2 regions of the Simplicispira sp. 125 genome follow, and region 2 is predicted to be linked to the other one. Evidence: riboswitches for the same ligand, from Rfam matches in the RefSeq annotation. Region 2 holds a riboswitch; the other holds the start of a gene.
The links. Region 2 has a riboswitch for thiamine pyrophosphate ahead of thiO (glycine oxidase ThiO). Riboswitches for the same ligand answer to the same signal wherever they lie in the genome.
Positions count from the first base shown of each region.

Region 1 (5,051 bases), 2.4 Mb from region 2:
GAACAAATCCTGCACGGTGTCGCGGGTGCGGTCCAGCGCCACATAGCCCATGCCTCCGAGCACAACCAGCAGAACCAGGGAAAAAATCGTGCTGAAGTACAGACGTGCACGGATCGACAAACGGCCCAGAGCGTTCATGGCTCCCCTTCCAGAAAATGGTATTCACGGGCACCCGCCTTGTGGCCATGCCCCGCCCGCAGCCTTGTGGGCTGCATTTGTAATGAATATAAGCGAGGCTGTAACAGGTCACGCACAGGGTATTCACCGCCTGCGACAGCGGCACATCGGCAAGCCACCGCCGCGGGTGGCGACTGCGTCACGCCACCGGGTGCAGCGGGACGTACAGGCGTCCCCCAGTTTTCTGGAACTCTTCGGCCTTGGCCGCCATCCCCTGCGTGAGTGCCTCGCCCTCCGCAACGCCTTTCTGCGCAGCGAATTCACGCACTTCCTGCGTGATCTTCATCGAGCAAAATTTGGGGCCGCACATCGAGCAGAAATGCGCCACCTTGGCCGAGTCCTTGGGCAGCGTCTCGTCGTGGTATTCCTGCGCCGTCTCCGGGTCCAGGCCCAGGTTGAACTGGTCCTGCCAACGAAAGTCGAAGCGCGCCTGGCTCAGGGCATCGTCGCGTGAGCGCGCGCCCGGGTGGCCCTTGGCCACATCGGCGGCGTGGGCCGCGATCTTGTAGGCGATGATGCCCTGCTTGACGTCGTCGCGGTCGGGCAGGCCCAGGTGTTCCTTGGGCGTCACGTAGCACAGCATGGCCGTGCCCATCCAGCCGATCATGGCCGCGCCGATGGCCGAGGCAATGTGGTCGTAGCCGGGGGCGATGTCGATGGTCAGCGGGCCCAGGGTGTAGAACGGCGCCTCGTGGCAGGTCTTGAGCTGCTCGGTCATGTTGGCCTGGATCATGTGCATGGGCACGTGGCCGGGGCCTTCGATCATGGTCTGCACATCGTGCTTCCAGGCGATCTGGGTCAGCTCGCCCAGCGTGTGCAGCTCGGCGAACTGGGCCTCGTCGTTGGCGTCGGACGCGCAGCCGGGCCGCAGACCGTCGCCCAGGCTGAAGGCCACGTCGTACTGCTTCATGATGTCGCAGATGTCCTCGAAATGCTCATACAGGAAGCTCTCGCGGTGGTGCGCCATGCACCACTTGGCCATGATGGAGCCGCCGCGCGAGACGATGCCCGTGCGCCGCTGCGCCGTGAGGTGGATGTAGGCCAGGCGCACGCCAGCGTGGATGGTGAAGTAGTCCACCCCCTGCTCGGCCTGCTCGATCAGGGTGTCGCGGAAGATTTCCCAGGTCAGGTCTTCGGCGATGCCGCCGACCTTTTCGAGCGCTTGGTAGATCGGCACGGTGCCGATGGGCACGGGCGAGTTGCGCACGATCCAGTCGCGCGTGGTGTGGATGTTCTTGCCGGTCGAGAGATCCATCACGTTGTCGGCGCCCCAGCGAATCGCCCACACGAGCTTCTCCACTTCTTCTTCAATGCTGGAGGTGACGGCCGAGTTGCCGATGTTGGCGTTGATTTTGACCAGGAAGTTGCGGCCAATGGCCATCGGCTCAACTTCGGGGTGGTTGATGTTGGCCGGAATGATGGCGCGGCCGCGCGCCACTTCGTCGCGCACGAATTCGGGCGTGATGATTTTCGGGATCATCGCGCCCATGGGGTTGCCCGCCAGGCGCTGCTCGCGCGCTAAGTCTTGCTGGTATTGCGCCATCCACTCGCGTTTACCGTTTTCGCGGAGGGCGACGTACTCCATCTCGGGCGTGATGATGCCGCGCCGCGCATAGTGCATCTGCGTGACGTTGACACCCCTTTTGGCGCGCAGGGGCTGGCGTTGCAATGCCGCAGCTTCTGCGCGCAGCGTGGCCAGGCGCACTGCGTCTTCGCTTTTGCTGCCATCGTCCAGTGCCACGGATGGGCGACCCTGGTAGCCCTCTGTGTCGCCACGCGCCTCGATCCAGCGGCCACGCACACTGGCGAGGCCCTTGCGCACGTCGATCTGCGCCTGCGGATCGGTGTAAGGGCCCGAGGTGTCGTACACGCTGACCTGCTCACCATTGGTGAGCGCAATATCGCGCACCGGCACACGCAGGTCGGGGTGCAGGGCGCCTGCAATGTAGGCCTTGCGCGATGCAGGAAAGGGGTCGCGGGCGCGTGCCAGCAAGCTGGCGAAGGATTCACGGGCAAGGGGGTCGGGGGCGTTCATGGCAGGTCTCCTAAGGTCCGGGGATGGATGCTCCGGACTGGACCTGCGCTCCCATAGACACGGATGGCGTCTGTGGACGGCGTACGCGCCCGATGGGACATGCACGCAGACAAGGAGGTCGGCTCTTCTTCCGCCGGTATGAACCGGATCAAGTTCGTCGGGTTCGCCGGGGAGCCTGTTTCCAGACCCCCGGCATCTCAGCGCATCAGCACACCCCGGAGCAGGGGCGAGTATAGGCCGAGAAACAGTTCACAGCGTCAGAAGCCGCGCTCCAGGATGAGCACGGCAAAGAAAACTCCTGCGGCAATCATGGTCCACTTGAGCACAACAAAACCCAGCTGCTTGTACCGCGCCCGGCCGGTACCGGCATAAAACGCAAAGCACAGCGCCGCCACGAGCAGCAACAGCATGACGATCCAGCGAAACAGCAGCATACGCGGGAGGCTTGTGGTTTGGCGCTACCAAGCGCGCACCGGCTGCGCAAAACCGGCAGGGGCCAGGCGTTCGTTCTCGAAGGTGACGATTTCCCAGACCTCGGGATGGGCTTCGAGTTCGCGCAGCAGCAGGTTGTTGAGCGCATGGCCGGAGCGGAAGGCGCTGTAAGCCGCCAGCAGCGGCTTGCCGACCAGGTACAGGTCGCCCATGGCATCCAATATCTTGTGCTTGGCGAACTCGTCGTCGTAACGCAGGCCGTCGGCATTGAGCACTTTGTAGTCGTCCATGACGATGGCGTTGTCCATGCCGCCACCCAATGCCAGCCCGTTGGCACGCATCATTTCCACGTCCTTGGTGAAGCCGAAGGTGCGCGCGCGGGCAATGTCGCGGCTGTATTGGCCCTGGCCCAGGTCAAATTCGACGGATTGCCCCGTGGAATCGACGGCCGGATGGGCAAAGTCAATTTCAAACCGCAGCTTGTAGCCGTGGTAGGGGTCGAGTCGCGCCCACTTGGCGTGCACACCCTCGCCCTGGCGAATTTCTATAGGCTCTTTGACCCGAATGAAGCGCCTAGAGGCGTTTTGCAGAACGATACCCGCACTTTGCAGCAGGAAAACAAAAGAAGCCGAAGACCCGTCCAGGATGGGCACTTCCTCTGCGGTGATGTCTACATACAGGTTGTCCACCCCCAGCCCGGCACACGCTGACATGAGGTGCTCGACCGTATGCACGCAGGCGCTGCCCGACGAAATGGTGGACGCCATGCGCGTGTCCGTCACGGCCTGGGTGGATACCGGAATGTCCACCGGCTCGGGTAAATCGACACGACGGAACACGATGCCGGTGTCAGGCTGCGCAGGGCGCAGTGTCAGCTCGACCCGCTGGCCGCTGTGCAGGCCGACGCCCACCGCACGGGTGAGTGTTTTGAGGGTTCGTTGCGCAAGCATCCGTTGATTTTAGTGTGGACTGCGCGTTGTTGCTGCACTGCGCCATCGCGTTTTTCTATCACGGCGATGGCACAAACGTGCAGCGCCCACCTCAATCAGCCTGCTTGCGCAGGAAGGCAGGGATTTCCAGGTCGTCCATGCCGCCCGAGGACAAGGCATCCACCCGCGCTGCAGCCTGCGTGCGGTTGGTACGCCAGACACTGGGCACGGCATAGTCTGCCTGGCCACCCACAGCCCCCGGCGCAGCGCCCACGGAGCCGGACAGCATGCCCGTGCCAGGCATCGGGTAGGACATGTTGTCCGTTCCCGTGCGCAGGCCGCCCTGCACCACCGAGATGGGCTGGCGGCGCGCATTCTGGCGCGAAAGACCGGTGGCCACCACAGTCACACGGATCTCCTCGCCCAGGGTTTCGTCGTAGGCGGCGCCGAAGATCACATGTGCGTCGGTCGATGCATAGGCATTGATGGTGTTCATGGCCTGGCGCGACTCAGACAGCTTGAGGCTGCCCTTGCTCGCCGTAACCAGCACCAGCACGCCCTTGGCGCCCGACAGGTCGATGCCTTCGAGCAGCGGGCAGGCAATGGCCTGCTCGGCGGCGATGCGTGCGCGATCCGGGCCGCTGGCCGTGGCCGTGCCCATCATGGCCTTGCCGGGCTCGCCCATCACGGTGCGTACGTCTTCAAAGTCGACGTTCACCTGACCGTACTCGTTGATGATTTCGGCGATACCCCCCACGGCGTTCTTCAGCACATCGTTGGCGTGGGCAAAGGCCTCGTCCTGGGTGATGTCGTCGCCCAACACTTCCAGGAGTTTTTCGTTCAGCACGACGATGAGTGAATCGACGTTGGCTTCCAGCTCGGCCAGGCCGTCATCGGCATTCTTCATGCGGCGGCCGCCTTCCCATTCGAAGGGCTTGGTGACCACGCCCACGGTGAGAATACCCATTTCCTTGGCGATGCGCGCAATGACAGGTGCGGCGCCCGTGCCCGTGCCGCCGCCCATACCGGCGGTGATGAACAACATGTGCGAGCCCTGAATGGCGGCGCGAATGTCCTCTACAGCGGCCTCGGCGGCTTCACGCGCCTTCTCGGGCTTGCTGCCAGCACCCAGGCCGCTCTGGCCCAGCTGAATGACGCGGTGCGCCGTGCTGCGGGTCAGGGCCTGCGCATCGGTGTTGGCGCTCACGAACTCCACGCCCTGCACGCTGCGCGCGATCATGTGCTCAACGGCGTTGCTTCCGCCGCCGCCCACACCAATCACCTTGATTTGCGTGCCCTGGTTGAATTCTTCGACTTCGATCATTTCGATGGTCATGTTGGAGCTCCTTGGATTGACTGATTTGCAATGAATGGCGATGAATGAATAGGGTGGATGGCGCATGGCCATCGGTGCACGCGGGGCGGCCCGGTACTGCACCAGCGCAAGCGCGGCGGTGGGTGGGGCCAGACTTGCCAGA
Region 1 is NZ_QEKM01000001.1:3,734,419-3,739,469, reverse strand. Features, by position in the region: gene C8D04_RS17525 (methyl-accepting chemotaxis protein) at 1-138, opposite strand, end outside; gene thiC (phosphomethylpyrimidine synthase ThiC) at 317-2,212, opposite strand; TPP riboswitch at 2,321-2,440, opposite strand; gene C8D04_RS18765 (hypothetical protein) at 2,470-2,646, opposite strand; gene lpxC (UDP-3-O-acyl-N-acetylglucosamine deacetylase) at 2,671-3,594, opposite strand; gene ftsZ (cell division protein FtsZ) at 3,686-4,909, opposite strand.
Region 1: linked by a shared signal. The riboswitch ahead of thiC (phosphomethylpyrimidine synthase ThiC) and the one ahead of thiO (glycine oxidase ThiO) in region 2 are both predicted to bind thiamine pyrophosphate.

Region 2 (5,051 bases):
AGGAGTCCGCATGAACACCGCAACCGCTTCCACCAACGAAGCGCTGACCCCCGTATCCAGCGCGCAGCGCGTTTTCCGCTGGCACGACCATGCCTCTCTGTGGTTCAGCCTGGGCGTGGGTCTGCTGGTCATGCAGGTGGGCGCCTACCTGATGCCCGCGCTGGGCACGCAAGAGGCGGTACTGGCCATTGTGGCGGGCTCCATCATCGGAGCCGGGCTGCTGGGCTGGGTGGCAAAGATTGGCTGCGACAGCGGGCTGGCCAGCGCCGGGTTGATGCACGCGGTCTATGGCCGCGCGTTTGCGCGCCTGCCGATTGTGCTGAACATCGTGCAGCTGATTGGCTGGGGCAGCTTTGAGCTGGTGGTGATGCGCGACGCCACGGTGTCCATCGGGCGCCAGTCAGGTGCCATGGCAGCGACCTACTGGCCGATGCTGGCTACGCTGCTCTGGGGCGGCGTGATCACGCTGTTGATCAGCGGCTCAATGGTGCAGCTGGTGCGCCGCATCATTGCCCGCGTGGCGTTGCCGCTGGTGGTGTTGTCGCTGCTGTGGCTGAGCTGGCAGTTCCTGGGCTTGGCCCAGGCGCAGGGGTTCGAGCAGTTGTGGCAGCGGCGCGGCGAAGGCGGCATGGGCGTGATGCCCGCGCTGGACCTGGTGATTGCCATGCCTATTTCGTGGCTACCGTTGGTGGCTGACTATGCGCGCCATGGCCGCAGTGGCGGCACTGCGTTGCGGGGCACCTGGCTGGGCTACGCGCTGGCCAATGTGTGGTGTTACGCGCTGGGGGTGCTCGTCGCCTTGACGTTGCCCAGCCAGGACCTGGTGACCGCGCTGCTGCTGGCGCAGGGCGGGCTGATCGCGCTGTCGCTGATATTGATTGACGAGGTGGACAACGCTTATGGCGACACCTATTCGGGCGCTGTTTCGGCCCACAGCCTATTGCCGCGCTGGAGCGTGCGCCAGTGGGGCCTGGTCGTGGCAGTGGTCTGTACGCTCATGGCGCTGGTGCTGCCCATGCACAGCCTAGAGCCGTTTTTGCTCATGCTCAGCTCGGTATTCGTGCCGCTGTTTGGCGTGATTCTGGGGCGCCTGGCTTTTGGCGCCAATGCCGCTTCAGCGCTGCAGGCCGCAGGCAAGGCGCACGCGGCGCCCATTGTGATCTGGCTGGCTGGCATCGCTTTCTACCACCTGCTACCAAAGTTCGCCCCCGTGCTGGGCTCGGCCCTGCCCACGCTGGCCGTAAGCTTTGTGCTGGCCTACGCAACCCGTCCACGCCGCTGAACGGCCCGTGTCTCGGGCATACCGTGGTGTGCCCACTTGGCTTGCCTAGAATGGCCCATGAAATCTTTTATCCGATTCTTTTTCAAGACCCTGCGCATTGTCCTGGGCCCGGTGATGCTTCTCAAGGAGGCGCTGACCCGCCCCCAAGGCATCGTGCGCTCTCAGGCAGGGCAGGAAGCCGTTGACCAGGCATGCAAGGGCCTGGCGCTGTACCAGTACAAAACCTGCCCTTTTTGCATCAAGGTGCGCCAAGAAATGCGCCGCCTGTCCTTGACGGTCGCCAAAGTGGACGCGCAGCCGGAAGGCCCCGACAGGACTGCACTGGTGCAGCAAGGCGGCCAGGCCAAGGTACCTTGCCTGAAGATCACCGACAAAGCAGGCAACAGCCGCTGGCTCTACGACTCCAAAGAAATCATCAGCTACTTGCGCAGCCAGTTCGCACAGGTAACCTGAGGCCGCCTGAGACGGGCGCAAAAATCCTTGACAGTCAGCCCTGGATGACACGCTGCGCCATGGGCGCATAACCGTGGTTGAGTGGGCCGTGGCCCTTGCCGGTACGCACGGCCGCACCTGCCTGGATAGCGCCCAAAATATACGTGCGCGCCAGCGCCACGGCCTCGGGCAGCGCATGGCCCAAGGCCAGATGCGCGGCGATGGCAGACGACAGCGTGCAGCCCGTGCCGTGGCCGTTGTGCGTGGCAATGCGGGGCGATCGCAGGTATTGGAGGGTGCCGCCCGGCAGCGCGAGCACGTCCACCACCTCATCACCCGGCAAGTGCCCGCCTTTGAGCAGCACAGCGGGCGCGCCCAGCGCCAGCAAAGCGCGGGCAGCATCGTCCAATGCCTCGATGCCCGGGATGGCGCGGCCCAGTAGCAGCGCCGCTTCGTCGAGGTTGGGGGTCACCACGGTGGCCAGCGGGAACAGTTCACGCACCAGCACCTGTACCGTCTCGTCGGCCATCAAGCGGTCGCCGCTGGTGGCCACCATGACCGGGTCGAGCACCACATGCAGCAGTTGGTAGCGCCGCAGGGCATCGGCCACCACGGCCACCACTTCGGGCGAATGCAGCATGCCGATCTTCACGGCATCGACGCCAATGTCTTCCACCACGGCCTCGATCTGTGCGCGCAGCATCTCGGGCGGCACGCCGTGGATGGCGCGCACGCCCTGCGTGTTTTGTGCGGTGATGGCGGTAATGGCGGTCATGCCATAACAGCCCAGGGCGCTGAAGGTTTTCAGGTCGGCCTGGATACCGGCGCCACCGCCACTGTCTGACCCGGCAATGGAGAGCACGCGGGCGTAGCGGGGAGCCTGTGCAGAAAGGGGTGCTGTGTGCGTCATGGCGAAAATTATCCCGGAAACCCAAAGCGCCCCTGCCGTCACCCCCCACAACCCCAGGGAACCAACGCCAGATCCGAGGCCTGCGCATGCGCCACATCAAGCCAGGGGAATCGGCGTTGTGCTGTAATTGCCGCTTACGGACGAAACAGGGGTGTCCCGCTACCCAACGTGGCGCGGACTGAGAAACACCCTGGGGCTTTGCGCCCCGTTACCCGATCCAGATCATGCTGGCGTGGGGAGTTTCCAGTGCAGGCACCTGCCCGTTTTGTCCCCTGTAACACCGCAGACGGACAAACATGACGCTTTCCAACACCTCTTTCACCATTCTCGGCGCCGGTCTGCTGGGGCGCTTGCTGGCCGTATCACTTGCGCGCCAGGGCCACAGCGTGGCCATTTACGACAAAGGCGGCCCGCTGGGCGAGCATTCGGCTGCCCGCGTGGCCGGAGGCATGCTGGCCCCGCTGGCCGAATCGGCCATCGCCGAGCATGGCGTGGTACGCATGGGCCGCCACTCGCTCAGGCGCTGGCCCGAGCTGCTGGCACCGCTGGCGATGCCGGTGTACTTCCAGCAAGAGGGGACGCTGCTCGTATGGCACCGCCAGGACGCGCAAGAGGCCACCCGCATGCGCCAGCAACTCGAGAACACCCGCACCAGCGTCACCGAACTGCCTGCCATGCAGATGCTCGACAGCGAGGGTATGGCGCAGATTGAGCCCGCGCTCGCGCCGCGCTTTGCCCAGGGCATGTACCTGCCTGGCGAAGGCCAGCTCGATAACCGGCAACTGCTGGCTTCGCTGGCTGGCGAGATGGAGCACCTGGGTGTGCAATTGCACTGGAACACGCCGCGCGAACTGGGCTATTTTGGCGCAGACCACCCGGGCTGGCTGCTCGACTGCCGCGGCCTGGGCGCACGCGGTGACTGGCCCCAACTGCGCGGTGTGCGCGGCGAGGTGATCCGCCTGCACGCCCCCGAGGTCACGCTGCAGCGGCCCACACGGTTGCTGCACCCGCGCTACCCGGCCTATATCGCGCCCAAGGAAAACAATGTGTTCGTGATCGGCGCCACCGAGATCGAGTCCGAAGACCTCTCGCCGGCCAGCGTGCGTTCCACGCTGGAATTACTGAGCGCTGCCTACGCCGTGCACCCGGGCTTTGCCGAGGCCCGCATTCTGGAACTGTCGGTGCAATGCCGCCCCGCCCTGCCCGACAACCTGCCAGCCGTGCGCCAACTGGCGGCGCGCACGCTGCAGGTCAACGGCATGTACCGCCATGGCTACATGATTGCGCCTGCGATGCATGATGTGGTGCTGGATATCCTCGCAGGCGGCACGTCAGCGCGGGCGGCTGAGTTCGATCTGTTGATGCAATTGCTCTGAAGCGCCACAACCATGCACATTCTCATCAATCTCCAGCCCCACGAACTGCCCGAGGGCGCCAGCGTGGCCGACGCCCTGGCCGCCATGCAGGCAAAACCGCCCTACGCCGTGGCCGTCAACACTGTTTTTATACCCGCGCCCCAACACCCGCACCACCTGCTGCAAGCGGGTGACAAGGTCGAAGTGATCTCCCCCGTCACAGGGGGCTAAAACCATGAACACGACATCAACCGACGACGCCCTGGTCCTGTACGGCCAGCAGTTTTCCAGCCGCCTGCTGCTGGGCACATCCCGTTATCCCTCGCCGTCGGCACTCAAGGCCGCCGTGCAGAGGGCCCAGCCGGCCATGGTCACAGCCTCGCTGCGCCGCCAGGGCAGTAATCCGGCCGAAAGTGGCCAGGGTTTCTGGGAACTGCTGCGGGAGCTGGGCGTGCCGGTGCTGCCCAACACCGCCAACTGCCACAGCGTGCAAGAGGCCATCACCACGGCGCAAATGGCACGCGAGGTGTTCAACACCCCGTGGATCAAACTAGAGGTCATTGGCGACGACTACACCCTGCAGCCCGACACCCTGAACCTGGTGGCTGCTGCCGAGAAGCTGGTACGCGACGGCTTCTACGTACTGCCCTACTGCACCGAAGACCTCGTGCTGTGCCAGCGCCTGGTGGACGTGGGATGCCAGGCCATCATGCCCTGGGCTGCGCCCATCGGAACGGGACGCGGCCCCATGAACCCCTATGCCTTGCAGGTGCTGCGCGAACGCATCAACGTGCCCATGCTGATCGACGCGGGCCTGGGCCTGCCTTCGCACGCCTGCCAGGTGATGGAATGGGGCTTTGACGGCGTGCTGCTCAACACCGCCGTAGCCCTGGCGCAAGACCCGGTGGCCATGGCCGGCGCCTTTGCCGACGCTGTGCATGCCGGGCGCGCCGCCCGCCATGCAGGGGCCATGCAACCCCAGCAAGCCGCCCAGCCCAGCACCCCGGTGCTCGGCACCCCGTTCTGGCACCATGCGCCCGCATGACTGATAGCAACACCCTGGCGCAAGCCA
Region 2 is NZ_QEKM01000001.1:1,382,019-1,387,069, forward strand. Features, by position in the region: gene C8D04_RS06290 (cytosine permease) at 11-1,282, shown strand; gene C8D04_RS06295 (glutathione S-transferase N-terminal domain-containing protein) at 1,340-1,735, shown strand; gene thiD (bifunctional hydroxymethylpyrimidine kinase/phosphomethylpyrimidine kinase) at 1,770-2,624, opposite strand; TPP riboswitch at 2,762-2,880, shown strand; gene thiO (glycine oxidase ThiO) at 2,921-4,000, shown strand; gene thiS (sulfur carrier protein ThiS) at 4,013-4,210, shown strand; gene C8D04_RS06315 (thiazole synthase) at 4,215-5,024, shown strand; gene C8D04_RS06320 (thiamine phosphate synthase) at 5,021-5,051, shown strand, end outside.